DNA from 3 places in the Pseudomonas sp. B21-032 genome. Region 3 is predicted to be linked to each of the others. Evidence: riboswitches for the same ligand, from Rfam matches in the RefSeq annotation. Region 3 holds a riboswitch; each other region holds the start of a gene.
The links. Region 3 has a riboswitch for cobalamin ahead of cobO (cob(I)yrinic acid a,c-diamide adenosyltransferase). Riboswitches for the same ligand answer to the same signal wherever they lie in the genome.
Positions count from the first base shown of each region.

Region 1 (9,322 bases), 2.2 Mb from region 3:
CCCGGCAATGTAGGCCTGCTGGCGGAACAGCTTGTTGTCATTGAGTTTCACGCAAGGCACTCCGAAGCGCGCCGCAGGCGGTCAGGCCTGCGGCGGGCGGTATCAGTCGTTGAGGTGGGCGACGGCGATCAGGTTGTGGAAGTGAGCAATGCCGTGCTCGCTCATGCCGCTGCGCTCACGGTCGGCCATGATCCGGCCCTGGCCACGGTAGCCGCGCGACTTGAGGCCTTTCTGCACGCTCTCGACCAGGCGCAGGTCTTCGGGGCGGAACACTTCGCGGTACCAGTCGATGAGCTTTTGCTGCTCTTCGCTGATGTCCTTGTTGAGGAAATAGATGTCGTAGTGCTGCAGGGTGGTTTCGGCATCGACCGGGAACTCGTAGATCACGGTCATGAAGTTGGCTCCCGGCGGCACGTTGAACATGGTGCACGGCCAGGCCCAGAAACCTGCGAAGGAGGGGTCCTTGACGCTTTCGTCGAACTTGAACGACTGCTCCGAAGGTTTCGCCAGGCCGTACTGCAGGGTCCAGTTGCCATGCATGCTGTGGCTGTACTGGCCGACGTCGACCGAGTCGGAGAAGCCCGGGTGGGCCGGGGCGCAGTGGTAGCACTCGAGGTAGTTGTCGACGATCGACTTCCAGTTGGCCGGGGTGTCGCTGACAAAGCGCGCGGCCAGGTGCAGGTCGTCGATCACGCCGCAGGCTTCACGCATGCGCGCTTGCAGGCCGGGCAACTGGTCTTCGACCGAACCCGCTTGCATGTCCATGTTGATGAAGATGAAGCCTGCGTATTCTTCGACGCGCAGCTGCACCAGGGTCGAGTTCTCTTTGTCGAAGTTGACCACGTTGTCGCAGTTGCGGGCGTGGGCCAGGTCGCCGTCGAGCTTGAAGGTCCAGGCGTGGTACGGGCAGGTGATGACGTTCTTGGCCTTGCCGCTGCCGCTGAGCAACTGGTGGCCACGGTGCGGGCAGACGTTGTAGAAGGCGCGCAGGATGCTGTCGCGACCGCGCACGACAATGATGCTTTCGCCGATCACTTCACGGGTGATGTAGGCGTTGTTCTCGGCCACTTCACTGCGGTGGCCGACGCAGATCCAGCTGCGGGCGAAGATGTTTTCTTTCTCGTGCTCGAACACCGCGGCCTGGGTGTAGAAGCTCGCTGGGATGGTGAACGCCTCTTCGGCGTTGGCGCAGAAATCGGCGGGCAGGCGTTTGAAGTCATTCATGATCGGGGTCTCACAAGCACGGTTTTTAGTTATTGGTTAACGCGTATCTATCAGTTAACAAATCAGGCAAAAAAATTTACTGCTGTTGTAGGAGCAGGCTTGCCCCGCGATCTGGCCTGTACGAGGCTCAGATCGCTATCGCGGGGCAAGCCCGCTCCCACAGCAAGCCCGCTCCCACAGGTGTGTGATCAGTGCACTGCGGCGGCGCTGCGCGGGGCTTTTTGCGCCGGTTCTTCACCGGCCATGCGCGCCGCTTCTTCCTCGATGCGGTAGGCCGGGACCTGGCCGTAGTCTTCGATCATCCATTTGAAGAAGCCGTAGATCTTCACCAGCAGGATCACCATGAACGGGATGGCGGTGAGCACCACGGCGGTCTTCATGGTCGACAACGAGGCCTTGGCGAACAGCATGGCCAGCGGCACCAGGGTCAGCACCACGCACCAGAACAGGCGGTGGGTCGGCGTCGGGTCGTCGCCTTCGCGCAGGTTGCGGGTGCTGGTGGCGGCCACGGCATAGGCGGCGGCGTCCATGTGCGAGGCGCAGAAGATCGCCATGATGAACAGGTACACGCCCAGGAACACCTGGCCCCACGGCAAGGCCAGCAGCAGATGGGTCACCGCCGATTCGCCGCCTTGTTCGCTGAGCATCTTCGGCACGTCGACGGCGCCGGTGATGAACTGGTGCATGCTGTAGCTTTCCAGCGCACCGAAGAAGAACCAGCAACCGAAGCTGCCACCGAGCAGCAGGGCCATGACCACTTCCTTGATTTGCCGGCCGCGCGATACGCGAGTCACGAACATGGCCACGCCTGGCGCGTAGGACACCCACCAGAGCCAGTAGAACACCGTCCAGTTGCGGGTAAAGGCACCATCGCCGGCCGGGTCGGTGAACAGGCTCATGTGCACGTAGTTCTGGATCATCAGGCCAATCGAGTTGGCGGTGTTGTTGATGGTGAACTGGGTCGGGCCGACCAGCAGCACCACCAGGGCAAACACCAGGGCGCCGATACAGACCATCTTGCTCAGGCGCTGCAGGCCGCCATCGATACCGATGTAGGAGCTGAGCGAGAACATCACCGCCACCGCACCGATCACCAGCAGTTGCACGGTGAAGGTGTCCGGGGTGCCAGCCAGGTCATGCAGGCCACGGGTCAGGGTCGAGGCGGTGAGCGCCAGCGACACGGTCAGTGCGCCCATCATGGTCAGCAAAAAGATCAGGTCGACGCTGCGCCCGACCGGGCCGGTGGCCTTGAAGCCGGTCACCGCTTCAACGATCGAGGCCAGGTTCAGGCCGCTCTTCTTGCGTACATGAAAGTGATAGGCCATGGCCAGCGAGGCCAGGGCATAGATCGACCAGGCGCTGACGCCCCAGTGGAAGAACGAGTAGCTGATGCTGTACTCGAGCGCCTTGGGGGTAGCGGCGGCGATGTTCAGGCCCGGGGTCTGGTAGTAGTAGGCCCATTCCATCACGCCCCAGTACAGGGTCGAGGAACCCATGCCGGCGCAGATGAACATGAACACCCAGGTGGCGGTGGCGTACTCGGGTTTGCCACTGCCCAGGCGGATGTTGCCGTACTTGCTGAAGGCCAGGTACAGCACCGCCAGCGAGCTGCCGAACACCAGCACCTGGACACTGGTGCCGAAGGTCCGGGTCGACAGTTCGAACAACTGGTTGGCCGCGTGCTCGGCTTCGCCCGGGAAGGCTGCAAGGCCGATGACAGTGAGCAGCACGGCAATCAAACTCACGGTAATCAGGAACACATCTATCTTTTTATTTTTGTGCGACATCATCGTCTCCTGGACGTTGGCGTTCTTAGCTATACCCGGCAGGCAATCCGGGGTGTTGCGGCAGCACTCCCTGCTTCTATGTTAACTAATGGTTAACGTGAATCTTTCGGTTAACAGATTCTGCAGATAATCCGCTTCACCCGCAAGAGCCAAGGGGCCGTTTTGTCAGACAATTCTGACAATCGGCCCATGGTCCTCAACCTTCGATCAGCGCGCTGATGGCTTCGCCGACTTGCTGGGTCGACTTCTGCCCGCCCATGTCGCGGGTGGTGTCGCCGGCGGCAATGACCTGCTCGATGGCCTTGAGGATGTCGTCGTGGGCGGCGCGGTAGCGCGGGTCGGCGCCGTCGTTGCCAAGGAACTCGAGCATCAGCGCGCCCGACCAGATCATCGCGATCGGGTTGGCGATGTTCTTGCCGTAGATGTCCGGGGCCGAACCGTGCACCGGCTCGAACAGCGACGGGAATTTGCGCTCGGGGTTGAGGTTGGCCGATGGCGCGATGCCGATGGTGCCGGCGCAGGCCGGGCCGAGGTCGGAGAGGATGTCGCCGAACAGGTTCGAGGCCACCACCACGTCGAAGCGATCCGGCTGCAGCACGAAGCGGGCGCAGAGGATATCAATGTGCTGCTTGTCCCAGGTGATGTCCGGATAATTGGCCGCCATGGCTGCGGTGCGCTCGTCCCAGTAGGGCATGCTCACGGCCATGCCGTTGGACTTGGTCGCCGAGGTCACGTGCTTGCGCTCGCGGGTTTGTGCCACCTCGAAGGCGTACTTGAGGATGCGGTCGACACCACGGCGGGTGAACACCGACTCCTGCAGCACGAACTCGTTGTCAGTGCCTTCGAACATGCGCCCGCCCAGGGACGAGTATTCGCCTTCGGTGTTCTCGCGGATCACCACGAAATCGATATCGCCCGGCTCACGGCCAGCCAGCGGGCAGGGCACGCCAGGGAACAGGCGCACCGGGCGGATGTTCACGTACTGGTCGAAGTCGCGGCGAAACTTCAGCAGCGAGCCCCACAGCGAGATGTGGTCCGGGACTTTGTCGGGCCAGCCCACTGCACCGAAATACAGGGCGTCGAAATCCTTGAGCTGCTCGAACCAGTCGTCCGGCATCATCTTGCCGTGGGCCAGGTAGTAGTCGCAGCTGGCCCATTCGAAGAACTCGAAGCTGATGTCCAGGCCATGCTTGCGCGCGGCGGCTTCGACCACGCGGATGCCTTCGGGGAGGACTTCGTTGCCGATGCCGTCACCGGGAATTGCGGCGATTCTGAAAGTCTTGCTCATGAGGGGCGCACTCGTTGTCTAGGGAACAGGTGCGGCTCATGCTATAAGGGCAGGATTCAGAGATAATCTCGTGATTCATGGATTCTTAGTGCACGCATCGTGAATAATCTTCCCAGCCTCGACGACCTCAATATCTTCCTTCAGGTGGCCAAGCGCGCCAGCTTCGCGGCGGTGGCCGAAGAGCTCGGCATGTCGGCCGCGTTCATCAGCAAGCGCATCCGCGTGCTTGAGCAAACCCTTGAAGTGCGCCTGCTGCACCGCACCACCCGGCGGGTGACAGTGAGCGAGGAGGGCGAGCGGGTGTACCAGTGGGCGCAGCAGATTTTCGATGCGGTGCAGCGCATGGGCGACGACATCAGCGCCCAGCACCGCGAGCCGGTGGGCCAACTGCGGATTGCCAGCAGCCTGGGCCTGGGCCGGCGTTTCGTCGCCCCGGCGCTGTCGGAACTGGCCGAGCGCTACCCGCGCCTGGATGTACGCCTGGACGTGCATGACCGCCTGGTGGACCTGATCGAAGAGGGCGTCGACCTGGACATACGCGTCGGCAATGCCATCGCCCCCAACCTGATTGCCAAGCCGCTGGCCCGGAACCGCCGGGTACTCTGTGCCTCGCCGGCCTACCTGGCCCGGCGCGGCACGCCCGGGGTGCTGGCCGAGCTGGCCAGCCATGATTGCCTGGTAATCAAAGAGCGCGACCACCCGTTTGGTGTCTGGCAGCTGCAAGGGCCCAATGGCGAGGAGAGCGTGCGGGTGACCGGCAGCCTGTCAAGCAACCACGGCGAAGTGGCGCACCAGTGGTGCCTGGATGGCCGCGGGATTTTGCTGCGCTCGTGGTGGGATGTGCACGACAGCCTGGCCGACGGGCGCCTGGTGCAGGTGCTGGCGGAGTATCACCAGCCGGCGGACATCTGGGCGGTGTACACCTCGCCCTTGGCCAGCTCGGCCAAGGTGCGGGTGGCGGTGGAGTTTTTTCGCCAGTACTTTGCCGAGCGTTATAGCTTGCCGGATTAGCGGTGCAAGCCCGCTCCCACAGCCTGTGTAGGAGCGGGCTTGCCCCGCGATGGCCTCACCTCAGAACGTGTAATCCAGCGTCGCAAAATACGACCGCGGCTGCCCCATCAACCACTGCTCGCCGCTATGCGCGGTGGCCGCATAACGCCGGTCCAGCAGGTTATTCAACTGCAAGCCCAGGCGCACATCCGGCAGCACCTGCCAGCCCAGGTTGGCATCGACCACGGTAAAGCCCGGCACGCTCTGGGAGTTGGCGGTGTTGGCATAGCGCTCATCGACATAACGCAGGCCCAGGCCGGCATCGACGTCGTCGCCAAAGCCCTTGCTGACCCACAGGTTGGCGGTGCGCCGTGGCACGTTGCTTGGGCGGTTGCCGGCGCGGGAAACGCTCTGGCCGTTCACTACCTGGTCGAAGTCGTCGTATTTGGCGCGTACCACCGAGGCGTTGGCCGAAACATGCCACTGGTTGGCCAGGGCCAGTTCCAGGGTCGCTTCCAGGCCATCGGAGGTCTGCTGGCCGGCCTGTTCTTTCTGGTGGGTGTCGGGGTTGTCGACCAGCAGCTTCTTCTTGACGATGTGATAAGCCGCCAGGGTCCACTCGCCACGGCCGTCCCAGAACAGCTGCTTGAGGCCGAACTCGGTCTGCTTGGCTTCGGTCAGGTCGAACTGCTGCTGGGTCGGGCTCAGGGTCACCAGGTCGCTGACGCCATCCTCGCTGGTGGAGTACTGGCCGTACAGGCTCAGTTGCTCATTCACCGCGAACACCAGGCCGGCGCGCCAGTTACCGCCATTGAGGCTGCGGTCGCTGCGGGTGTCGTTGACCAGGTTGTTGCGGTCAATGTGGTTCTGGTCGCGACGAATGCCGGTGACCAGCGACCAGCGCTCCGACAACTGGGTGCGGTTCTCGGCGAACAGGGCGAAGGTGCGGGTGGTGCTGTCGGTTTGCGCGCGGGTCGGGCTGGCGCTGTGGAAGTAGCCCGGCGCCGGCTGCCACGGGTCGATGAAATCGCCGCCGATGTCGTTGTACGGCGAGTTGCTGTCGATGCCGAAACGAATGCGGTTGTACTCGGCGCCGACCACGGTCTTGCTGGCCAGGCCAAACAGCGAGTGGTCGAAGGTGAAGCTCTGGCGATCGCCGAGCTGTTCCTGGTCGTGCTTGATCTCCAGGTAGCTGCCGCGCTCAAGCTGGCCAACGCCGCTGTTCCAGCTGTAGTCCTCGGCGTTGCGCCAGTGCCGGCGGCTTTTGAGGTAGTAGAGCTGGTTGCTGGCGCTGATCGAGTCGCTGATGCTCCAGTCGGTGTTAAAGCGCGTCCACTCGTCGTGGTAGTGCTGGGACGAATCCTTGAGGTTGTAGTTCTTCTTGCTCAGGCTGTCGCGGTAGTGGCCGTCGATCAGCGGCGTGCCGAAGTAGTTCATCGGCTCGGCGTCGCCGCGCTCGTGGGCCAGGGTGAAGCTCAGGTCGTCGCTGGCGTCGAATCGCAGGGCGGCGCTCATGGCCAGGTTCTTCGAGTCGCCACGGTCGATCCAGCCGTTGCTTTGCTGGCGGTTGAGGGTCACCCGGTAGCTCAGCCGCTCGCTCAGCGAACCGCCGCTGTCCAGGCCCAGTTGCTGGCGGTCGTAAGAGCCGTAGCCCAGGCGCAGGTGGTTGCGGATCTCGCCGGCAAAGGGTTTTTTCGGGATCACGTTGATCACCGCACCCGTGGCGCCTTCGCCGTACAGCACCGAGGCCGGGCCGCGGATCACGTCGATGCGCTCGATCATCCACGGGTCGACCGGAAAGCTCTGGGTGCCGGCGCCGGTGTACATCCGCGCGCCGTCGAACAGGGTCATCACCGAACCGTGGCCACTGAAGCCACGGGCCGACAGCGCCGTGTTGCCGTTGCCCGGGGTGGCCACCGAGGTGATGCCCGGCGAGCGCGTCACGGCATCCTGCACGGTGAGGTTGTTGCGCCCGTCGATGGCCTCGCTGCCCAGGCTGCTGGTGCTGGCCGGGGTGTCCATGGCGCTGAGGTTCAGGCGCGAGCCGGCGGGCAGCGGGGTGGCCAGGCTGACGGATTCGTTGTCGCTGCTGCTGGTGATGGCCGTCGAGGGCAGCGCCAGCGCAGAGGGGCTGGGGTCATCGGCGAAAGCTGGCGCAGAGAAGGCCAGGCAGGGGGCCAGGGCATTGGCCGCCAGGGTGTGAAGCTTGGAGATACGGGACATGTCGTTCCACAGTCAACAGGAAGAATGAATCCCGGAGGGAACAACGCATGGAGGCATGGCGCACGCGCAGGCGGACGCCAACCGGCCTGCGCCCGCCCACCGCGGGGTTGCCAAACAGAAGCTTCAGGCCGGTCTCCGGGCTTGCGAGGGTCATGAAGGCCTTCACCTTCCCATGCCAAGGCACAGTGGTGTTTCGAAGGCTTCGCTCGCTTACCGTTGCGGGGGCAGCGCCGGACTAGTCATTTGCATGACGCACCGGCTTCCCGTTTCACCCTGCGCACGGCGGCGCAGGACACCTGAAACTGGCGCGCATCTGAACACCGAAAACCTTTGCAGTCAACGGCTTGGGCAAATGAGCAGGTCAGTTCGCCAGAGTATCGCCACTATCGATTCAACGCCCGCGCTTGCGCGACACCACCGCCTCGATGTTCTTGCGCCCGATCAGCATTGGCTGCTTCGGCTCCTCAAGCCACTTGTACATCACCAGGCTGTCCACCAGCCCCAGGCGCGCATGCCGGTAGGCGTTGGGCAAGCGCCCGACGATGGCAAAGCCGAGCTTCTGCCACAAGGCCACCGCCACCTCGTTGCTGGACACCACCGAGTTGAACTGCATGGCCAGGAAACCCAGTTGCCGCGCCAGGCGCTGCGAGTGTTCGCACATCAAGCGCGCCACGCCGCGGCCACGGGCGGCGTCGCTGACCATGTAGCCGCAATTGCTGACATGGTTGCCGGGGCCGGCGGCATTGGCCTTGAGAAAGTAGGAACCGAGCAGCACGCCATCTTCTTCGGCCACCAGGGTCTGCAACGGTGCGTCGAGCCACAGCTGGCGGGCTTGCTCCTGGCTCATCGCCGGGTCGAAGGCGTAGGTTTCGCGGGCGCTGACGATGGCCTGGAAGGTCGGCCAGAAGAGCTCGAAGTCAGCGGCGGTCATGGGGCGGATGTGGATCATGGGGTGTCCTGGAAACGGTTCGCCCGCTAGCTTATGCGAAAACGCCAGGAAGTGGGTGAGGCGCGGCGCAGGCCGCGCACTCAGGGTCGGCCTTACTGCCCGGCCTTGCCCACGGCATCCAGTGCCCGCGCCGAGTACACCAGCGCCGCCCCGGCGTTCATGGCCACGGCCACGCCCAGGGCTTCGGCGATTTCCTCGCGGCTCGCGCCGTGCTTGACCGCCTGGGCCGAATGCACGGCGATGCAGCCGTCGCAGCGGGTGGTGACCGCCACGGCCAGCGAGATCAGCTCGCGGGTCTTGGCATCCAGGTGGTTGGTCTTGGCCCCGGCGCCGCTGGCGGTCATGTAGCCGTTGACCGTGTCGGGAGAGAGTTGCTTGAGATCGCCGATGCCGGCCATCAACTGCTTACGGTAGGCATCCCAGTCCATCATGCTCATTGTCTTCACCTTGGTGTGGTTGGCAACTAGAACAGTGAAGCTAGTTTTTTTGCCGGCGGGGCGCCGTTGGTCGATGGTCGGGAAAAGGCAGGACTTTGGCAGGGGTGCCATCGCGGGGCAAGCCCGCTCCTACAAGGAGCTGGCTTGCCAGCGACAGCGGTCTGAATCAGATGTAGATGAACACCAGCACCAACGCCGCCACCACTGCCCATTTCTCCAGGTAGTAGCGGGTGCGGTTGCGTTTTTTCAGGGCCTTGCCGCGTTCGCGGATCTTGTAGATGCGGGTGAACAGGCGGTTGATGCCGCCGGTTTTGTCGCCGGCATCGTTCGGCGCCGCCGCGGCTGCCATCACGTTCTTGCTGAACCAGCGGTTGAACGCCGTGGCCCAGCGGTACTTGAGCGGGCGCTCGACGTCACAGAAGAG
Region 1 covers NZ_CP087180.1:2,305,399-2,314,720, forward strand. The annotation lists gene LOY54_RS10610 (NAD-dependent succinate-semialdehyde dehydrogenase) at 1-51, opposite strand, end outside; gene LOY54_RS10615 (aromatic ring-hydroxylating dioxygenase subunit alpha) at 103-1,224, opposite strand; gene LOY54_RS10620 (BCCT family transporter) at 1,413-3,011, opposite strand; gene LOY54_RS10625 (tartrate dehydrogenase) at 3,208-4,299, opposite strand; gene LOY54_RS10630 (LysR substrate-binding domain-containing protein) at 4,399-5,310, shown strand; gene LOY54_RS10635 (TonB-dependent siderophore receptor) at 5,371-7,512, opposite strand; cobalamin riboswitch at 7,621-7,827, opposite strand; gene LOY54_RS10640 (GNAT family N-acetyltransferase) at 7,904-8,461, opposite strand; gene LOY54_RS10645 (carboxymuconolactone decarboxylase family protein) at 8,554-8,898, opposite strand; gene lpxO (lipid A hydroxylase LpxO) at 9,065-9,322, opposite strand, start outside.
Region 1: linked by a shared signal. The riboswitch ahead of LOY54_RS10635 (TonB-dependent siderophore receptor) and the one ahead of cobO (cob(I)yrinic acid a,c-diamide adenosyltransferase) in region 3 are both predicted to bind cobalamin.

Region 2 (9,322 bases), 1.3 Mb from region 3:
CCCCAGGCCACCGTGGCCATCGACCGCATCTACGCCCTGGCCAAGGCCGAGCAGATCACCCTGGCCCGCGGCGAGTACGCCCTGGGAGTCGATCCCAAGACTCAGCTGGCGCGTTACCAGATCCTCCTGCCGGTGCGCGGCAGCTACCCGCAAATCCGCCGCTACGTGCATGCCTTGCTCGGCCAGTTGCCGGCACTGGTGCTCGAAGACATCGACCTGCAGCGCAAGAAGATCGGCGACCGCGAGCTGACCGGGCGCATCCGTATGACCCTTTACCTGTCGAGGTCATGATGAACACTCAACGCAGCCTGGCCTGGCTGGCTTTTCTCGGCACCGCCGCGGTGCTGGCCTGGGCGCCGGGGTATTTCTTCGACGACGCAGCTGAAGACGCCGAGGCGGCTGTTGAGGTCGCCGGCAAGGCTTCTGCACCGCTGACGGCGACCGCGCAGACGGCGGCAAGGCCGGCAGCCCTGCAGCCGCGCGACCTGTTCCCGAGCAAGAGCTGGAAGCCTGCGGTGCAGGTCACCACCGTCACCGAACAACCGGTGGTCATCGCTCCGGTGGCCGTGGCGCCTGTCGCCCCGGCACTGCCATTCCAGTTCGTTGGCCGCCTGGATGATCGCGACGACCAGCAGGTGTTCCTGCAAAGCGGCGAAAAACTCTACGTCGTGCGCCGCGGCGACGTGATTGATGACACCTACCGGATCGAGCAGATCTCCGCCACGGAGCTGAGCCTGGTCTACCTGCCATTGCACCTGTCCCAGACCTTGTCTGTAGGGAGCGCACCATGAATTCGCCAAGGCTCAGCCACAAAGCGCCGTACCTGATGCTTGCCCTGTGTGTCGCCCTGGCCGGATGCGGCACTTCGGGTGTGCGCAAGGACGCCCAGGCCCTGATCGGTGAGGGCCAGTACGAAGCCGGAATCGCCCAGCTTGAAGACGCGCTCAAGGAACACCCGCGCGACACCGAACTGAACATCGCCTTGATCCAGGGCCGGCGCCAGGCGGTGGAGGCGCTGCTGACCCAGGCCGACAGCGACCGCAGCCGCCATGACTTCGGCGGTGCGCGCACAGGTTACGGGCGGGTGCTGACCCTGGAGCCGAACAACCGCCGGGCCCTGGATGCGGTGCGCCAGATCGAGCAGATGCGCAACCTTGGCGAGCGCATTGCCCTGGGCCAGGCGGCGTTGCGCAGCGGCGACCTGTTCGGCGCCGAGCGGCACATGCGCGAAGTGCTGCTGCTCGACCCGCAGAACGAAGGTGGCCTGGCCCTGCGCAAGGACATCGAGCGGGTGCAAAGCCGCACCGCCCAGCCCAACCCGCAACTGCGCAGCAAGCTCGAACGGCCGGTGACCCTGGAGTTTCGCGACGCCAACCTGAAGACCATCTTCGAGGTGCTGTCGCAGGTGGCGGGGCTGAACTTCATCTTCGACAAGGACCTGCGCCCGGACATGAAGGCGACCATCTTCGTGCGTGACGTGCGCATCGAAGACGCCGTGGCCCTGCTGCTGGAACAGAACCAGCTGCACCAGAAGGTGGTGAACGACAACACGCTGCTGATTTACCCGGACTCGCCGCAGAAGATCAAGGATTACCAGGAACTGGTGATGCGCACCTTCTACCTGACCAGCATCGACGCCAACACCGCGCTGAACATGGTCAAGACCATGCTCAAGACCCGCGACGTGTTCGTCGACGAGCGCCTCAACACCCTGACCATGCGCGACACCCCCGACGCCGTGCGCATGGCCGAGAAACTGCTGCAGTCCCAGGACCAGTCCAACCCGGAAGTGGTGCTGGAGGTGGAAGTGATGGAGGTTGCCCGTTCGCGGATCCTCGAACTCGGCCTGCAGTGGCCCAACACCTTCGGCATCCTCAACGCCGATGGCAACCCGGTGGGCACCCTCGACCAGTTGCGCGGCATCAACTCCTCGCGCATCAGCATCGCCCCGGCACCGCAAGCCAAGATCAACGCCCAGGACAACGACATCAACACCCTGGCAAGCCCGGTGATCCGCGTCAGCAACCGTGAACAGGCGCGCATCCACATTGGCCAGCGGGTGCCGATCATCAGCGCCACCTCGGTGCCCTCGACTCAGGGCCCGGTGATCACCGAAAGCGTCACCTACCTGGACGTCGGCCTCAAGCTCGAAGTGACCCCGGTGGTGCACCTGAACAACGAGGTGGCGATCAAGGTGGCCCTGGAAGTCAGCAACGCCAAGCCGCTGGAGCCGACCCGCCAGGGCACCATCCCGGTTCAGGTCGACACCCGCAACGCCCAGACCAGCCTGCGCCTGCACGACGGCGAAACCCAGGTGCTGGCCGGGTTGATGCGCAACGACCAGGGTGGCAGCGGCAACAAGATCCCGGGGCTTGGCGACATTCCCGGCTTGGGCCGGCTGTTCGGCAGCAACCGCAGCGACAACAGCCAGTCGGAGCTGGTGCTGTCGATCACCCCGCGGATCATCCGCAACCTGCCGTACCAGAGCCCGTCGGACATGGAGTTTGCCACCGGCACTGAAACCAGCATGCAGATCCGCAAACTCAACCGCAGCATCGAGGTCGACGACGAGCAACCCATTGCGGCGGTACCGACCGCGGTGAGGCCGTAAATCATGAAACGCCCGATGGCAGGTTTCAGCCTGATCGAAGTGATGCTGACCCTGGCACTGCTCGGGTTGCTTGCCTCGATTGCCGCGCCGCTGACCGAAACCCTGGTGCGGCGCAACAAGGAGCAGGAGCTGCGCACCGCGCTGTACCAACTGCGCGATGCCATCGACGCCTACAAGCGCGCCTTCGACGCCGGCTATATCGAGAAGTCCCTCGACGCCAGCGGCTACCCGCCGAACCTGCAGGTGCTGGTCGATGGCGTGCGCGATGTGCGCAGTGCCAAGGGCGCCAAGTTCTACTTTCTGCGGCGCATTCCCCAGGACCCGCTGCTGGCCGCGCGCAAGGACGACGAGCAGGGCGGGTGGGGCCTGCGCGCCTACGACAGCCCGGCGCAGAGCCCGCGTGATGGTGAAGACGTTTTTGATGTGTACTCCCGGGCCCGCGGCAAGGGCCTCAACGGCATCGCCTACGGGCAGTGGTGAGCAGCATGAAACGCAACCAGGGCTTTACCTTGATCGAATTGCTGGTGGTGATGGCGATCATCGCCACGCTGATGACCATCGCCATGCCGCGCTACTTCAACAGCCTCGAGACCTCGCGCGAGGCCACCCTGCGCCAGAGCCTGGCGGTGATGCGCGAGGCGCTGGACCACTACTACGGCGACACCGGCCGCTACCCCGAGTCGCTGGAACAGTTGGTCGAGCAGCGCTACCTGCGCGGCGCGCCGCTGGACCCGATCACCGAACGCCGTGACGGCTGGCTGCTGGTGGCACCGCCTGAAGGCGTCGCCGGCGCCGTTGCCGACATCAAGAGCGGTTCAACCGGGAGGGCCCGTGATGGCAGCCTTTATGCCGAGTGGTAATGCCGGGCAGGCAGGCTTCACCTACCTGGGCGTGCTGTTGCTGATCGCCGTCACCGGCATGGCCCTGGCGGCCACCGGCACGCTGTGGTCGACCGTCGCCCAGCGCGAGCGCGAACGCGAACTGCTGTGGGTCGGCGGCCAGTACGCCCAGGCCCTGCGCAGCTACTTTCGCGCCTCACCTGGCCTGGCCCAATACCCGCAGAGCCTTGAGGAGCTGCTGGAGGATAGCCGTTACCCCAACCCCAAGCGGCACCTGCGCAAGTTGTACCCGGACCCGATCACCGCCAGCGATGACTGGGGCCTGCTGCGCTCGATCGACGGGCGCATCACCGGCGTCTACAGCCGCTCCCAGGGCCTGCCGCTCAAACGCACCGGCTTTGCCGGGCAATGGTCGGAGTTCGACGGCCTTGAGCACTACAGCGACTGGCAGTTCGTCGCCGAAAAGGCCTTCAACGAAAGCGCTGCCGGCGCACGCAAGGGCCTGGCCCAGGGAGCCGGGCAATGAACCGCCGCCTCAGTGCCCTGGCCCTGGCCCTGGTGCTGCTGGCCGGCACCGCCCGGGGCGGCGCCGAGGACGAGATGATGGGCTTTATCGTCGACAACACCATCTCGCACATCGGCCACGACTTCTATTACAGCTTTGCCGAGCGGCTGCGTGCCACCAGCCGCCTGGATTTCAACCTGGTGGTACGTGAACGACCCGACCCGCGCTGGGGCAGCCTGGTGACGGTCGAGTACGAGCAACGCGTGCTGTACCGGCGTTTTCTGCCACCCAACACCACTGAGCTTAAGGACGCCGCCTACGAGGCTGCGGACCTGGTCAAGGCGCAGATCATCCAGCGCAAGCTGCAGATGCTGCTGCAGGACACCACTGATCTGGAGAGGGACGAGCTATGAACAACAACAAAACCTGCAGCCTGGCCTCGCTGGTATTGCTGGCGAGCCTCGCCAGTGCAACCAGCGCCACGGAACTGGTCTACACCCCGGTCAACCCGGCGTTTGGCGGCAACCCGCTGAACGGCACCTGGCTGCTCAACAACGCCCAGGCGCAGAACGATCACGAAGACCCGGCCATCAAGGACCGCACCTCGGCCTTTGCCAGCACCTCGGCACTGGAGCGCTTCACCAGCCAGCTGGAGTCGCGCCTGCTCTCGCAACTGCTGACCAACATCAACAACGGCAACACCGGCAGCCTGCAGACCGACGCCTTCATCATCAACGTCATCGACGACTCGGGGGCCCTGAGCATTCAGGTGACCGACCGGGTAACCGGGGAAATCTCGGAAATTCAGGTCAACGGCCTGAACCCTTGAAGGGCCAGGACAACGGGGAGAAACAGCGATGAAACGAATTCTGAGCACACTGCTGATCCTGGCCGCCTTGCAAGGCTGCAGCCTGCGCGAACCGATGCCGGCCGAACAGGACAGCGAAAGCCCGACCCTGACGCCACGGGCCTCGACCTACTACGACCTGCTCAACATGCCGCGGCCCAAGGGCCGGCTGATGGCGGTGGTGTATGGTTTTCGCGACCAGACCGGGCAATACAAGCCGACCCCGGCCAGCTCGTTTTCCACCAGCGTCACCCAGGGCGCGGCGAGCATGCTGATGGATGCCCTGCAGGCCAGCGGCTGGTTCGTGGTGCTCGAGCGCGAAGGGCTGCAGAACCTGCTGACCGAACGCAAGATCATTCGCGCCTCGCAGAAAAAGCCCGACACCCCGGTGAATATCCAGGGCGAGCTGCCGCCGCTGCAGGCGGCCAACCTGATGCTCGAAGGCGGCATCATCGCCTACGACACCAACGTGCGCAGCGGCGGCGAGGGCGCGCGCTACCTGGGTATCGACCTGTCGCGCGAGTACCGGGTCGACCAGGTCTCGGTCAACCTGCGGGCGGTGGACGTGCGCAGCGGCCAGGTGCTGGCCAACGTCATGACCAGCAAGACCATCTACTCGGTCGGGCGCAGCGCCGGGGTGTTCAAGTTCATCGAATTCAAGAAGCTCCTGGAAGCCGAGGTCGGCTACACCACCAACGAGCCGGCGCAGCTGTGCGTGCTGTCGGCGATCGAGGCGGCGGTGGGGCACTTGCTGGCCCAGGGCATTGAACGGCGCCTGTGGCAGGTGGCGGGGGATGGCAGCGGCGACAAGGCGGTACTGGACAAATACCTGAGCCAGTACCAGAGCCCTGAGTGAGTGTGTCAGTGGCTGGGGCAGCCCTGTTCCTTGACGATGCGCTGGGTCGAGGCCGGGTTGTTGACCAGCTTGGCCGCCGAGCGCGCCGGGCGTCTGACCAGCTCACCGCCGCAATTGGGGCACTGGCCCTTGAGCTGACGTTCGTTGCAGTCACGGCAAAAGGTGCATTCGAACGAGCAGATCAACGCATCCGCGCTATCGCCGGGCAGGTCGCTGCCACAGCATTCACAGTTGGGGCGCAATTCGAGCATGGTCAGGTCCTCACAGGCGGAACGGAATCGTCAGTGTATACGCTCAGGGCCGATACAGGTGGGCGTGGCCAGCGCGGTACAGCGCCGACTCGCTGAAGCTGTCGTTGCCCAGCACCCGGCCTACCAGAATCAGCGCGGTACGGCGAAAGTCCTTGGCCGCCGCCAGCTCGACAATCGTCTCCAGGGTGCCCAGCACCCAGTCCTGGTCCGGCCAGGTTGCGCGGTGCACCACGGCAATTGGGCAGTCGCCACCATAGTGCGGGCGCAGCTCTTCGACGATTTTAGCCAGGTGCTTGACCCCCAGGTGCACCGCCAGGGTGGTCTGGTGGCGGGCCAGGTCGGCCAGTTGCTCGCCGGCCGGCATGGGTGATTTGTCGGCGTAGCGGGTGAGGATCACACTTTGGGCGATGTCCGGCAGGGTCAGCTCGCAGCCGAGCAGGGCGGCGCTGGCGGCCACGGCGGTGACGCCGGGGACGATCTCGTAGGGGATGCCCAGCTCGCGCAGGTAGCGGATCTGCTCACCGATGGCGCCATACAGGCTGGGGTCGCCACTGTGCACCCGGGCGACGTCCTGGCCATTGTCGTGGGCACTCTTGATGGCTTCGATGATCTGCGCCAGGTGCAGTTCGGCGCTGTTGATCAGGGTTTCGGCGCGGTGACCCTCCAGCACTGCGGCGGGCACCAGGGAGCCGGCGTAGATGATCACCGGGCAGCGCTGGATCAGGCGCTGGCCCTTGACGGTGATCAGCTGCGGATCGCCGGGGCCGGCGCCGATGAAATAGACGGTCATGGGGTGTCCTTACGGGTAAAGGGCTGATTATCAGCGAAAACCGCTGGTGCAGGCCAATGCCAGGCTGGCGTCGGCCTGCAAGGTGCGAATGACCAGCAGCCGGGCCGGCCCGCCAAGCTGCTCGGCCAGGGCCAGGGCGGCGCTCTCGGCCACGCCATAACAGCCGCTGTGCTGGAAGGCTACCGCAGAGCGATGGCTCAGCTGTGATTCGAAAGCGGCCAGCTGCGCCGCACTGTAGAACCGCAGCGGCACGCCCAGGCGCCGGGCCAGTTCATGCAGGCCGGGTTCGTCGTGCTTGAGGTCGATGCTGGCAAGGCCCATGACCGCGCCGGGCGGCAGGTCATGGGCGAGCAGGGTGCGGGTGAGCAGCTCGCTCAGGGCATCGGCCGGGCAGCCGCGACGGCAACCCAGGCCGAGGTACAACTGCATCCTCAGGCCTGACTCGAACGGCGGTACAGCCAGGCGCTGATCAGCCCCAGGGCCAGCCAGAACGCGGCGTTGGTCAGCAGCGAGGCGACCTTGAACTCGGCTTCCAGGGCTTCTGGGGCGAGCATCTGGTGGACTTCAGGCTGCGGCGCGCCAATCACGTGAGGCACCACCAGCAACACTGCACCGACTATCTTCAGCAGCCAGTTGTGGGCGAATACGATCAAGGCCAGACCGACGGCGGTGGCGGCAGCCGTGCCGACCCACCAGGCTTGGCGCTGGGCCAGGTCGGCGGCAGCAGTACCCGGCAGCTCTGGGGGCAGGCCCAGGGTCGGCGCCAGGCAGAACACGGCAAAACCGCCCAGGCCCCAGAGCGCGCCGCTGATCACGCTCTTCGGTGCGCGCAGGGTGTAGAGCGCGGCGAGGATCAGGGCGAAACCGACCGCCACCACCAGGTTGCCGCCGGTGGTCGACAGCACCCGCTGCCAGCCGTCTTCCGGCGACCAGGCTTCGCTGTCGTGATGATGCTCGGCGGTCCCGGCCGCATGTTCATGGGGCGCCTCGACCGCAGGCGCGGCGCTTTCATAGGTTTCCGCCTGGAGAATCAACGGCGCGACCCAGAAGCTTTGCAGCAGGGTCAGCAGCAGGGCGGCCAGCAGGCCGGTAAAGCCTGCGGTACTGGCAATACGCTTGATCATCGGGGCAGCACTCAGTGGCAAGGGAAGGCGGCGCTGTGGCGGGTATCGTGGGCAGCGTTGTGCACCGCTTCGATGTGCGAGAAACCGGCGAAGTACACCAGGCACAGGCCCAGCAGCGAGGCGCCGACAGCAACCAGCAGGCGCTGGCTGAGGCTTGACGGGGTAACGGCTTGGTTAATGGCGGTACTGGTACGCATGGCGCTTTCCTCTTGGTGTTGTCGGCAACAGGCAAGCGCAGCGAACCCCTGCGCGGCGTTCGCCCAGGGGTTGTAACAGCGCCCGCCCACCGCGGGTTTGTTCGGTCAAGCGTTGGGCCGGTCTCCGGGCTGGTGAGGGTTGGCCGCTGGCCACACCACAGGCGTCACCTTCCCATGCCAGACAGCGGGCACAGTGGCTCTGACGCTTTTCTCACTTACCGTTGCGGGGGCAGCACCGGACTTGCCATACACCCTATAAAAAGCGTACGACGCACCGGTTTCCCAGTTTCACCCTCAAGGGGCACCCAAACGAATGGCGTTAGCAAATCACGGGCGCGGGCAGGCGTCAATCGTGACAGCAGTTGACCGCTCACCGGGCACTGCGTAGCCTAGCCGCTTCGAGGTTCTTCGGCGCTGGCCGAAGCTAAGACGGGAACGCGGTTCAAGCCGCGGCTGCCCCCGCAACTGTAAGCATTGAAGGGTTCGACACAGCCACTGCAGCACGTGCGGGAAGGCGTCGTTCGACTGGCCACGGCGCCGGTGCAATGCAAGCCAGGAGACCTGCCTCGAACAGTTTCCGACATTCAACCGGGCGGGGTGATCCGGTGGCGAACAGGCCAGGTGCACAACACCTTTGGCGCTCGTCCCGCATGCCCGCCATCCTGCCAAGGGCATCGAAATGAAAACACTGGCCAAACTCCCCGTCACCATCGTTACCGGCTTCCTCGGCTCGGGCAAGACCACGCTGCTGCGGCACATGCTCGACAACGCCCAGGGGCGGCGCATCGCGGTGATCGTCAACGAGTTTGGCGAGCTGGGCATCGACGGCGAAATCCTCAAGCAATGCAGCATCGGCTGCACTGAAGAAGAGGCCAGCGGCCGCGTCTATGAGCTGGCCAACGGCTGCCTGTGCTGCACCGTGCAGGAAGAGTTCTTCCCGGTGATGCGCGAGCTGGTGGCGCGTCGCGGCGACCTCGACCATATCCTCATCGAAACCAGCGGCCTGGCCCTGCCCAAGCCCCTGGTACAAGCCTTCCAGTGGCCAGAAATCCGTAACGCCTGCACCGTTGATGCGGTGATCACCGTGGTCGACAGCCCGGCGGTTGCCGCCGGCACCTTTGCCGCCTACCCGGAGCAGGTCGATGCGCAGCGCAAGCTCGACCCCAACCTTGACCACGAATCGCCACTGCACGAGCTGTTCGCCGACCAGCTGGCCAGCGCCGACCTGGTGGTGCTGAACAAGGCCGACCTGATCGCCGCCGACGACCTGGCCAAGGTTCGCGCTGAAGTCGAAGAAGAGCT
Region 2 covers NZ_CP087180.1:3,165,637-3,174,958, reverse strand. The annotation lists gene pilO (type 4a pilus biogenesis protein PilO) at 1-291, shown strand, start outside; gene LOY54_RS14680 (hypothetical protein) at 291-791, shown strand; gene LOY54_RS14675 (secretin N-terminal domain-containing protein) at 788-2,611, shown strand; gene LOY54_RS14670 (prepilin-type N-terminal cleavage/methylation domain-containing protein) at 2,615-3,091, shown strand; gene LOY54_RS14665 (type II secretion system protein) at 3,097-3,471, shown strand; gene LOY54_RS14660 (type II secretion system protein) at 3,446-3,976, shown strand; gene csgE (curli production assembly/transport protein CsgE) at 3,973-4,368, shown strand; gene LOY54_RS14650 (curli assembly protein CsgF) at 4,365-4,784, shown strand; gene LOY54_RS14645 (CsgG/HfaB family protein) at 4,813-5,658, shown strand; gene LOY54_RS14640 (DUF1272 domain-containing protein) at 5,664-5,909, opposite strand; gene cobM (precorrin-4 C(11)-methyltransferase) at 5,953-6,699, opposite strand; gene LOY54_RS14630 (cobalamin biosynthesis protein) at 6,730-7,128, opposite strand; gene LOY54_RS14625 (CbtA family protein) at 7,131-7,823, opposite strand; gene LOY54_RS14620 (CbtB domain-containing protein) at 7,835-8,020, opposite strand; cobalamin riboswitch at 8,118-8,344, opposite strand; cobalamin riboswitch at 8,405-8,604, shown strand; gene cobW (cobalamin biosynthesis protein CobW) at 8,700-9,322, shown strand, end outside.
Region 2: linked by a shared signal. The riboswitch ahead of LOY54_RS14620 (CbtB domain-containing protein) and the one ahead of cobO (cob(I)yrinic acid a,c-diamide adenosyltransferase) in region 3 are both predicted to bind cobalamin.

Region 3 (9,322 bases):
GGCGCCGGGTAAAATTCGTGAACCGGGCCCAGGCAGAGGATTGCCAACGGCTTGGCACCGGCCGGCATGCCGAGCAACTCGGCCAGGGCCCGGGGCTCGAACAGCGACACCCAGCCCATGCCCAGACCTTCGGCGCGGGCCGCCAGCCACAAGTTCTGGATCGCACAGGACAACGACGCCAGGTCCATCTCCGGCAAGGTCCGGCGGCCGAAAATGTGCGCTTCGCGCCCATCCATCAGCGCCGCCACCAGCAGCTCGGCGCAGTCGTTGATGCCTTCGACCTTGAGTTTCATGAAGTCATCGGAGCGCTCGCCGAGCGCCTGCGCTGTACGCAGGCGCTCCTCTTCCACCAGGGCCTGGATCCGCTGGCGCAGTTCGCGCTGGGTGATACGGATGAAACGCCAGGGCTGCATCAGCCCGACGCTGGGCGCCTGGTGCGCGGCCTCAAGCAGGCGCGCGAGCAACTCGGGGGCGACTTCGCCGCCACTGAAGTGACGCATGTCGCGACGCTCGCCGATGGCGCGGTAGACCGCCGCACGTTCGGCCTCGGTAAAAGCATGTTCAGTCATGGACACAGAAGCGCCGCCGACGCCTGGGGGTTGGAAGCAAAATAGAAATGCACGTAGGAGGCGGTCAAGCGCCCCTGGCGGTACACCGCCTCGGCACCACGACCACCGTTGGGGCTCTGGCCGCGGGCAACCGGCTCAAGCTCGGTACTGGTCAGCGAATGATGATAGGTGTGCCCGCGCAAGGTGCCTTCAGGCAGCTCTACGGCCTGCAGGGCCAAGGCGGCCAGGCGCTTTTGCATCACTGCCTCGCCTGCCAGCAGGCCGAGCAGTTCGGCACGCTCGCCGGCAACATCGGTGAGCGCATCGAGCAGGTAGAGCATGCCGCCGCATTCGGCGAGCAACGGCTTGCCGGCGTGGTGATGGGCGCGGATAGCCTCGAGCATCGGTGTGTTGGCCGCCAGCGCCTGGTGATGCAATTCGGGGTAACCGCCGGGCAGGTACAGGCTGTCGGCGGCTGGCAAGCTTGTGTCATGCAGCGGCGAGAAGAACGCCAGCTGCGCGCCCATGGCCCGCAGCAGGTCGAGGTTGGCGCCATAGGTAAAGGCAAAGGCTTCGTCGCGGGCAACCGCAATGCGCACACCTTGCAGCAACGGCTCGATGGCAAACTCGGTCGGCGCGGCAAAGCGCACCGCTGGCGGCAACGCCGCATCGCAACTGGCGCCCAGGGCCGCTGCGGCAGCATCCAGCCGCGCATCAAGGTCGTTCAGTTCACTGGCTTGCACCAGCCCCAGGTGACGGCTCGGCAATTCGATGCCGGTTTCTCGCGACAGCCCACCGTACCAGCGCAGCCCCTCGGTCAGGCTGCCTTCAAGCAACTGGGCATGGCGCAGGGTACCGACACGGTTGGCCAACACCCCGGCAAACGGCAGGTCCGGCTGATAGCGCGCCAGGCCCAGGGCCAGGGCGCCGAAGGTCTGGGCCATGGCGGTGCCATCGATCACCGCCAGCACCGGCACGCCAAAATGCCGGGCCAGGTCGGCGCTCGATGGCGTGCCATCGAACAGGCCCATGACCCCTTCGATGAGGATCAGGTCGGCCTCGCCCGCCGCCTCCCACAATAGCCGGCGGCTTTCCTGCTCGCCGACCATCCACAGGTCGAGCTGATACACCGGCGCACCACTGGCGCGCTCGAGGATCATCGGGTCAAGAAAGTCCGGGCCGCACTTGAACACGCGGACCTTGCGCCCCTGGTTGCGATGCAGGCGCGCCAGTGCGGCGGTCACCGTGGTCTTGCCCTGGCCGGAGGCCGGTGCGGCGATCAATACCGCCGGGCAATGGCGCGCATCACTCATAGTTCGACGCCCTTCTGGGCGCGGATGCCGGCCTGGAAGGCGTGCTTGATCATGCCCATTTCGGTGACGGTGTCGGCCAGTTCGATCATTTCGTCTTTGGCCGCGCGACCGGTGACGATCACGTGCTGCATCGGCGGGCGCGCCTGCAGGTCGCTGAGCACCTGGTCGAGGTCGAGGTAGCCGTGCTTGAGGGCGATGTTCAGTTCATCAAGCACCACGAAGGCGATCGACGGGTTCTGGAGCATCTGCCGCGACACTGCCCAGGCAGCTTCGGCGGCAGCGATGTCGCGCTGGCGGTCCTGGGTTTCCCAGGTAAAGCCCTCGCCCATCACGTGGTAGCGCACCTGCTCGGGAAAGCGCCGGAAGAACAGCTCTTCGCCAGTGCTGTTGCGGCCCTTGATGAACTGCACCACGCCACACTGCATGCCGTGGCCCATGGCCCGGGCGAGCATGCCGAAGGCCGAACTGCTCTTGCCCTTGCCGTTGCCGGTAAGTACCAGCAGCAAGCCGCATTCGTTGGGCGAGTTGGCGATGCGCTCGTCGATCACGGCCTTTTTGCGCTGCATGCGCGCCAGGTGGCGTTCGTCGCGCTCGGTGGATTCAGTCATGAGGTTCTCCGCAAACCACTGTCGGCCGATCTCACCGAACGCAGCAGCCGACGGCTGCTCAGCGTATCGAAGGAACGGGCGTGACAGATGAATGGATATGGCAGACGGAAAACGCGCAGGGCTGCGGCACAGGCCGGAGGAACCGCGCATCACCCTCCGTGATGCCGTTGGCTGTTACAGGCCGGTCTCCGGGCTTGTGAGCGGGGCCATCGACACCCGGGGCTGCGCGCCTTCCCGGACACGAATGCCCAGTGGCCCTGCACAGCCTTGACTCACCTACCGTTGCGGGGGCAGCGCCGGATTCGCGCGTTTTACGCGCCCACCGGCTTCCCTGTTTCACCCTGCCAGGCCATCGCCTGCAGAGCACCTGAAACAAGTCGCGAAGGTTAGAGGGTTGCACCCGGAGCGTCAATGAAAGGCGCTGCACTGGCCTGGATCAATGGCGCCTTTGTCATCTTGTGCAACACTGACTTCAGTGATATCAAATAGCCATACCTCGGCTGTACTCGATCACAACTATAAGGGAGAGCAGCATGCAAGGCCTGATCATCAATAATGCGCGCCTGGAGTTCCTGCGCCCGGCCCTGGAACGCTGGGTCGATTGCATCGACCGCTTCAACCAGACCCTGGGGGACGGTGAGGCGCCCTATTGGCACGGCGCCCAGGCCAACCTCGGGCTGCTCTCGGCCGCCGCCTGGCAGGCCGAGCTGGTGACCCTGCAGCAGCACCAGAGCAAGAAGCAGCGCGATGACGGCGATCGCGAAGGCCGCTGCGACCTGTACATCGCCAACCGCGAAGAGGCCGCCTACCTGCAGGCCAGCCAGCGCTGGCCACGCATCGCCAAGCTCGACCTGAATAACGCCCTGGGCGAAACCGTCCAGGCTGCTCGGCAAATTGCCGCGCCCAGCCAGCTTAAAGTCGCTGCGTTGTTCGCCAGCCCCTGGAAAGCCGGCCAGCACGCCAGCCCCGAAGAGCTGCAGGACCTGGTCGACGACCTGCAAAAGCATAACGCCTGCGCCATCGCCTGGTACTTTCCCTACGCCTACCGCAAGCTGCACAACGAAGCCGGCCAGTATCACCCCGGCATCGCCCTGTTGCTCAAGCAGGCCTGACCCGGGGAACCTCCCACGCCTGGCGTGCCTCTACTGGCAATAGCGGCCATCATTGCGAGGGAAACGACATGGGTATCAAGCCGATTGCACTGCTGCTGGCAGTGACTGCGGGGTTAAGCGGCTGCGGCGAGAACGCCCGCCTTGAGGTCAGCGACGGGGTCGGCCCGTCGCCGCAATTGCCCGAACCGAACAAGACCCTGATCCCCACCGTCAACATCGCCCCCGCCATTGGCTGGCCCCAGGGCATGACGCCCAAGGCCGCGCCCGGCACCCAGGTGGCGGCCTTCGCCGCAGGCCTGGACCACCCGCGCTGGCTCTATGCCCTGCCCAACGGCGACATCCTGGTGGCCGAAACCAATGCCCCGCCCAAGCCCGATGACGGCAAGGGCATTCGCGGCTGGGTGATGGGCAAAGTCATGGACCGCGCCGGCGCCGGCGTGCCCAGCGCCAACCGCATCAGCCTGCTGCGCGACAGCGACCACGACGGCGTGGCGGAAACCCGCACGACCTTTATCGAGAACCTCAATTCACCGTTCGGCATGGCCCTGGTCGGCAATGATTTCTACGTTGCCGACACCGATCGCCTGCTGCGCTTTCACTATGAACCCGGCACGACTTCGATCAAGGGCCCAGGTACAGCCGTGGCCGAACTACCGGGCGGCACGCTGAACCATCACTGGACCAAGAACGTGATCGCCAGCCGTGACGGCAAGAAGCTCTACGTCACCGTCGGCTCCAACAGCAATGTCGGCGAGAACGGCATGGACCAGGAAAAAGGCCGCGCGGCGATCTGGGAAGTCGACCCGGCCAGCGGCCAGACGCGGATCTTCGCCTCGGGCCTGCGCAACCCCAACGGCCTGGCCTGGGAGCCGCACACCGGACAGCTGTGGACCGCAGTCAACGAGCGTGACGAGATCGGCAGCGACCTGGTGCCCGACTACATTACCTCGGTCAAGGATGGCGGCTTCTATGGCTGGCCCTACAGCTATTACGGCCAGCACATCGATCAGCGGGTCAACCCGTCTGATCCGAACCTGGTGGCCAGCGCCATTGCCCCGGACTATGCGGTGGGGCCGCACACGGCGTCGCTGGGCCTGACCTTCGCCGAAGCAGGGGTGCTGCCGGCACCGTTCGAGCAAGGCGCGTTCATTGGCCAGCATGGCTCGTGGAACCGCAAGCCGCACAGTGGCTACAAGGTGATCTTCGTACCCTTCAGCACTGCCGGCAAACCTGCGGGCAAGCCGATCGACGTGCTCAGCGGGTTTCTCAATGATGAAGGCAAGGCCATGGGCCGGCCGGTCGGGGTGATCAACGATCAGCGCGGCGGGCTGCTGGTAGCCGATGATGTCGGGAACACGATCTGGCGGGTGAGCAAGGCCCGGTAAGCCGGGGGAGCTTAGCGTTTGCGGCAGAGGGTCAAGCCATCGCCAATCGGCAGCATCGACAGGTCCACCCGTGGGTCGTCCTTGAGCGTGCGGTTCAAGGCCTGAATGGCGCGGGTGTCTTCGCTGTGCGGGTTTTGCTCAAGCACCCGCCCGCTCCACAAGGTGTTGTCGAACAGTACCAGCCCGCCCACTCGCAGCAGTCGCAGGGCCTCTTCCAGATAGTGCGGGTAGTTGGCCTTGTCGGCATCGATGAAGATCAGGTCGTAGCGCGCTGATGGCAGTGTCGCCAGGGTCTGCAACGCCGGCGCCAGGCGTAGCTCGATGCGCTCGGCGACTCCAGCCTCCTGCCAGTAGCGCCAGGCCACGGCGTTGTAGCTGCCTTCAAGGTCGCAACAGAGCAACTGCCCGTGTGCCATGGCCTGAGCCATGCACAAAGCGCTGTAGCCGGTGAAAGTACCCACCTCGATCACCCGCTCGGCACCGATCAGGCGCACCAGCAGCGCCAGCAACTGGCCTTGCTCCGGTGCCACCTGCCAGCGTGCTTCGGCCAGGGCCTGGGTTTCTTCACGCAAACGGGCGAGCAACGGCGTCTCGCGCAGCGACACGCTTTGCAGGTAGTGGTAGAGGGGGTCGTCGAGGTAGAGCGTCTGGGCGGTCATCGTCTACCTCGCACAGGTCAGGGGTTGCGCGCCAGGTGCGCTGGCTGCAGCACCCGCTTGGCGTTCAGGTAGGTCTTTTGCCAATAGCTGTTGGACAGGTAGTCCAGGCGCACCGTTCCGCCGGTGGCCGGGGCATGGACGAAGCGCCCTTCGCCGACATAGATACCGGCATGGCTGACCTGCGAGCCACCATTGGTGGCAAAGAACACCAGGTCGCCGGACTGCAGGTCGTTGCGCTCGATGCTCGGTGCGCGGATGCCGATCATCTCCCGGGTCGAACGCGGCAACGAGATGCCCGCAGCATCACGATAGACGTAGCCAATCAGGCCGCTGCAGTCGAAACCCGAATCCGGGGTGTTGCCGCCCCAACGGTACGGCGTGCCGACCAGGCCGAGGGCGCGGAACAGCACGTCTTCGGCAACCGGGGAGAAATACACTTGCGGGGCCATGACTGCCGGCTCGACCACTTTACGCGGGGCCGGGGCATGACTTGAGCAGGCACCGAGCAGTGCTGCGAGGGAAAGTAGAGCGAAGCGCGCCATCATCGCCATGGTCAGAACATCCTGTCTGAAGCCGCTTCGGCCAAGAGCCGAAAAGAGTTGAGAATTTAGATTAGACGCTTTCTGTAAACACGCACGGCGACGAGCTTTTCAGCTACGTCGCCGTGGTCAAACCTGTCGAAGGATCAGTTGCGCGAGAGCGTGGTCGCGGCCGGAGCCATGGCCAGTGCACGCTTGGCTTCGATGAAGGTCTTGCTCCAGTAGCGATCACCGAGCTTGTCGATGCGCACGCCACCGCTGCGGCGGCTGCTGGAGTGGATGAACTGATCGTCGCCGAGGTAGATACCGGCGTGGCTGACGCGGCCGCGACCATTGGTGCTGAAGAACAGCAGGTCGCCTGGCTTGAGGTTGTTGCGAGCAACCAGCGGGGCCTTGACGTTGATCATTTCGCGGGTAGAGCGCGGCAGGTTGAGGCCGGCTTCTTCGCGGAACAGGTAGCCGATGAAGCCGCTGCAATCAAAGCCGGTGTTCTCGGAGGTACCACCGAAACGGTAGCGGGTACCGATCAGCGACATGCCGCGCTCGAGAATGTTGTCGGCCAGGGCTGGCAGCTGGTAAGGCTTGCTGCTGGAGAAATCTTGCAGCTCTTCTTCGGTGGCCAGCTCTTCCTCGAACGTCGCCTGGACGGAGGACTTGGTCGAAACCTGAGCGGAAACCGGTTGCTGCTGAACCTGCTGCTGCGATACGGGACCGGTGGTCGCGCAGCCAAAAAGCAGGGTCACGAGTGCGAGGGGCACGAGGGGTGCGAAGCGATTTAGCATGGGCACGACCGTGTCTGGAATTTAAAGAAGTCGAGACTATGCCTTCTATCGCATCGATTTGCAAATTCAATCGAAAAAAATGTGACTTTTATGTGCCGAGGCTCTAGCCCCTGCCTTACCAGCCCAAAGTTTCTTTCAAGAACGGGATGGTGAGCTTGCGTTGAGCCTGCAAAGAGGCCTGGTCGAGGCGCTCGAGCAGGTCGAACAGTGCGCTCATGCTACGGGTGCCACGGGTGAGGATGAAGTGCCCGACCTCGTCGGTCAGGTGCAGGCCGCGGCGCGAAGCACGCAATTGCAGGGCGCGCAGCTTGTCTTCGTCCGACAGCGCCCGCATCTGGAAGATCAGCGCCAGGGTCAGGCGCGACTTGAGGTCGGCGAGCTTGATCGGCAGTTCGCGGGGCGAGCTGGAGGCAGCCAGCAACAGGCGCCGACCACTGTCGCGCAGGCGATTGAAGAGGTGGAACATGGCCTCTTCCCACTCCGGCTTGCCGGCAATGACATGCAGGTCGTCGAGGCAGACCAGTTCGTACTGTTCGAGGTTGTCGAGCAATTCGACGCCACGATCGAGCAATTGCGCCAGGGGCAGGTACACCGCCGGTTCACCCAGTTGCTCGAAGCGCAGGCAGGCGGCCTGCAGCAGGTGGGTGCGGCCCACGCCCTGTTTGCCCCACAGGTAGATCAGGCTTTCGGTCCAGCCGGCGTCGGCTTCGCAGAGTCGCTCGACGTAGCCCAAAGCGGCGGCGTTGGCACCCGGATAGTAGTTGATGAAGGTGGCGTCATCACGCAGACGCACACCCAGGGGCAACTGGATCGGTTTCATGCTGGCTGGGCAGTTCCGGGGAACCGCAAGGGGCCTTTTGTGAAAAGTCTGCAAAGTTTATACCCGTGGAGCCCCTCGCACAATCGGCGCAGACCACAAGTAAAATCAAAGGCTTGCATTAGCGGGTAAAGGCCAATGCAAGCCAGGTGCTATCAAGCTAGAGATCCGGGTCGATTTCGCCCGCGTAGATATCCGACTCTTTATACAGGTCATGCACATGGCGCAGCAGCACCATGATCACCGCCGCCACCGGCAAGGCCAGCAACACCCCGGTAAAACCGAACATCTCGCCACCGGCCAGGATCGCGAAGATCACCGCCACCGGGTGCAGGCCAATGCGATCGCCCACCAGCAGCGGTGTCAGCACCATGCCTTCGAGCGCCTGGCCGACCATGAATACGGCTGCGATGCCGAGCAAAGGATAAGGGTCGCCGCCAAACTGGAACAGCCCGGCAATCATCGCCGCGCCGATACCAATAATGAAGCCCATGTACGGCACGATCGCCGCCAGGCCCGCCAGCAGGCCGATCAGCAAGCCCAGCTCCAGGCCCACCAGCATCAGCCCCGAGGCATAGATGATACCCAGGGCCAGCATCACCAGCAGCTGGCCACGGACGAAGGCGCCCAGCACTTCGTGACACTCACCGGCCAGGGCCACCACCCGCTCCTCGCGCTGGCGCGGCAGCAGGCTGCGGATCTTGGCCATCATCAGGTCCCAGTCGCGCAGCAGGTAGAAGCTCACCACCGGGATCAGCACCAGGTTGGCCAGCCAGCCGATCAGGGCCAGGCCCGAAGCCGTGGCCTGGGACAGGATGACCCCGACGATGTCGGTGGTCTGGCCCATGTGCTCGCTGATGGCGGCCTTGATCTTGTCGAACTTCCAGAAGCCGTCGGCCAGGCCCAGGCGCGTCTGCACCCAGGGCAGGGCCTGGTGCTGCAGCCAGTCGAGCATCTGCGGCGCCAGCTCATACAGGCGCACCAGCTGTTTGGCCAGCATCGGCACCAATACCAGCAGCAACAAGGTCAGCAGCAGGGTGAACAGGGCAAACACCACCACCACACCCCAGGTGCGCGACAGGCCGGCGCGCTCCAGACGGTCGACCAGCGGATCGGCCAGGTAGGCCAGCAAAATGCCGACCAGAAACGGCGAAAGAATCGGGTGCAGCCAATACAGCAAGGCCGCGCACAGCAGCGCCCCACCTACCCATACCCAGCGACGTGTATCAGTCATGAACGGCTCCCGGCCAGGTCAGGGTTTACCAACGAAAACGCAGCCCGTTGAAGGGTTGCGGGGCGGCGGCCTGGGTTGCCCCGGGGTTGGCCGGATCGACGGCTGCAGGTGCCGCGGGCGCATCGGCCGGCAGCTCCTGCAACTTGGCCAGGCCCAGTTGCGCGCGCAACTGATCGCTGTTGCCGGTGACCTGGTAGGTCAGGGTATCGCCCTGCACCACCTTGAGCCGCGCGCCGTAAGGCTCGAGCACCCGGCCCAGTTCGGCATAACGTTCCAGGGTCATGCCCTGGACCTGCACCTGCATTTCGCTGCTGGCCCCTGGACG
Region 3 covers NZ_CP087180.1:4,488,862-4,498,183, forward strand. The annotation lists gene bluB (5,6-dimethylbenzimidazole synthase) at 1-575, opposite strand, end outside; gene LOY54_RS20690 (cobyrinate a,c-diamide synthase) at 566-1,861, opposite strand; gene cobO (cob(I)yrinic acid a,c-diamide adenosyltransferase) at 1,858-2,469, opposite strand; cobalamin riboswitch at 2,631-2,855, opposite strand; gene LOY54_RS20700 (hypothetical protein) at 3,003-3,581, shown strand; gene LOY54_RS20705 (sorbosone dehydrogenase family protein) at 3,650-4,966, shown strand; gene LOY54_RS20710 (O-methyltransferase) at 4,978-5,625, opposite strand; gene LOY54_RS20715 (C40 family peptidase) at 5,643-6,176, opposite strand; gene LOY54_RS20720 (C40 family peptidase) at 6,311-6,946, opposite strand; gene hda (DnaA regulatory inactivator Hda) at 7,062-7,766, opposite strand; gene LOY54_RS20730 (AI-2E family transporter) at 7,924-8,997, opposite strand; gene LOY54_RS20735 (DUF2066 domain-containing protein) at 9,023-9,322, opposite strand, start outside.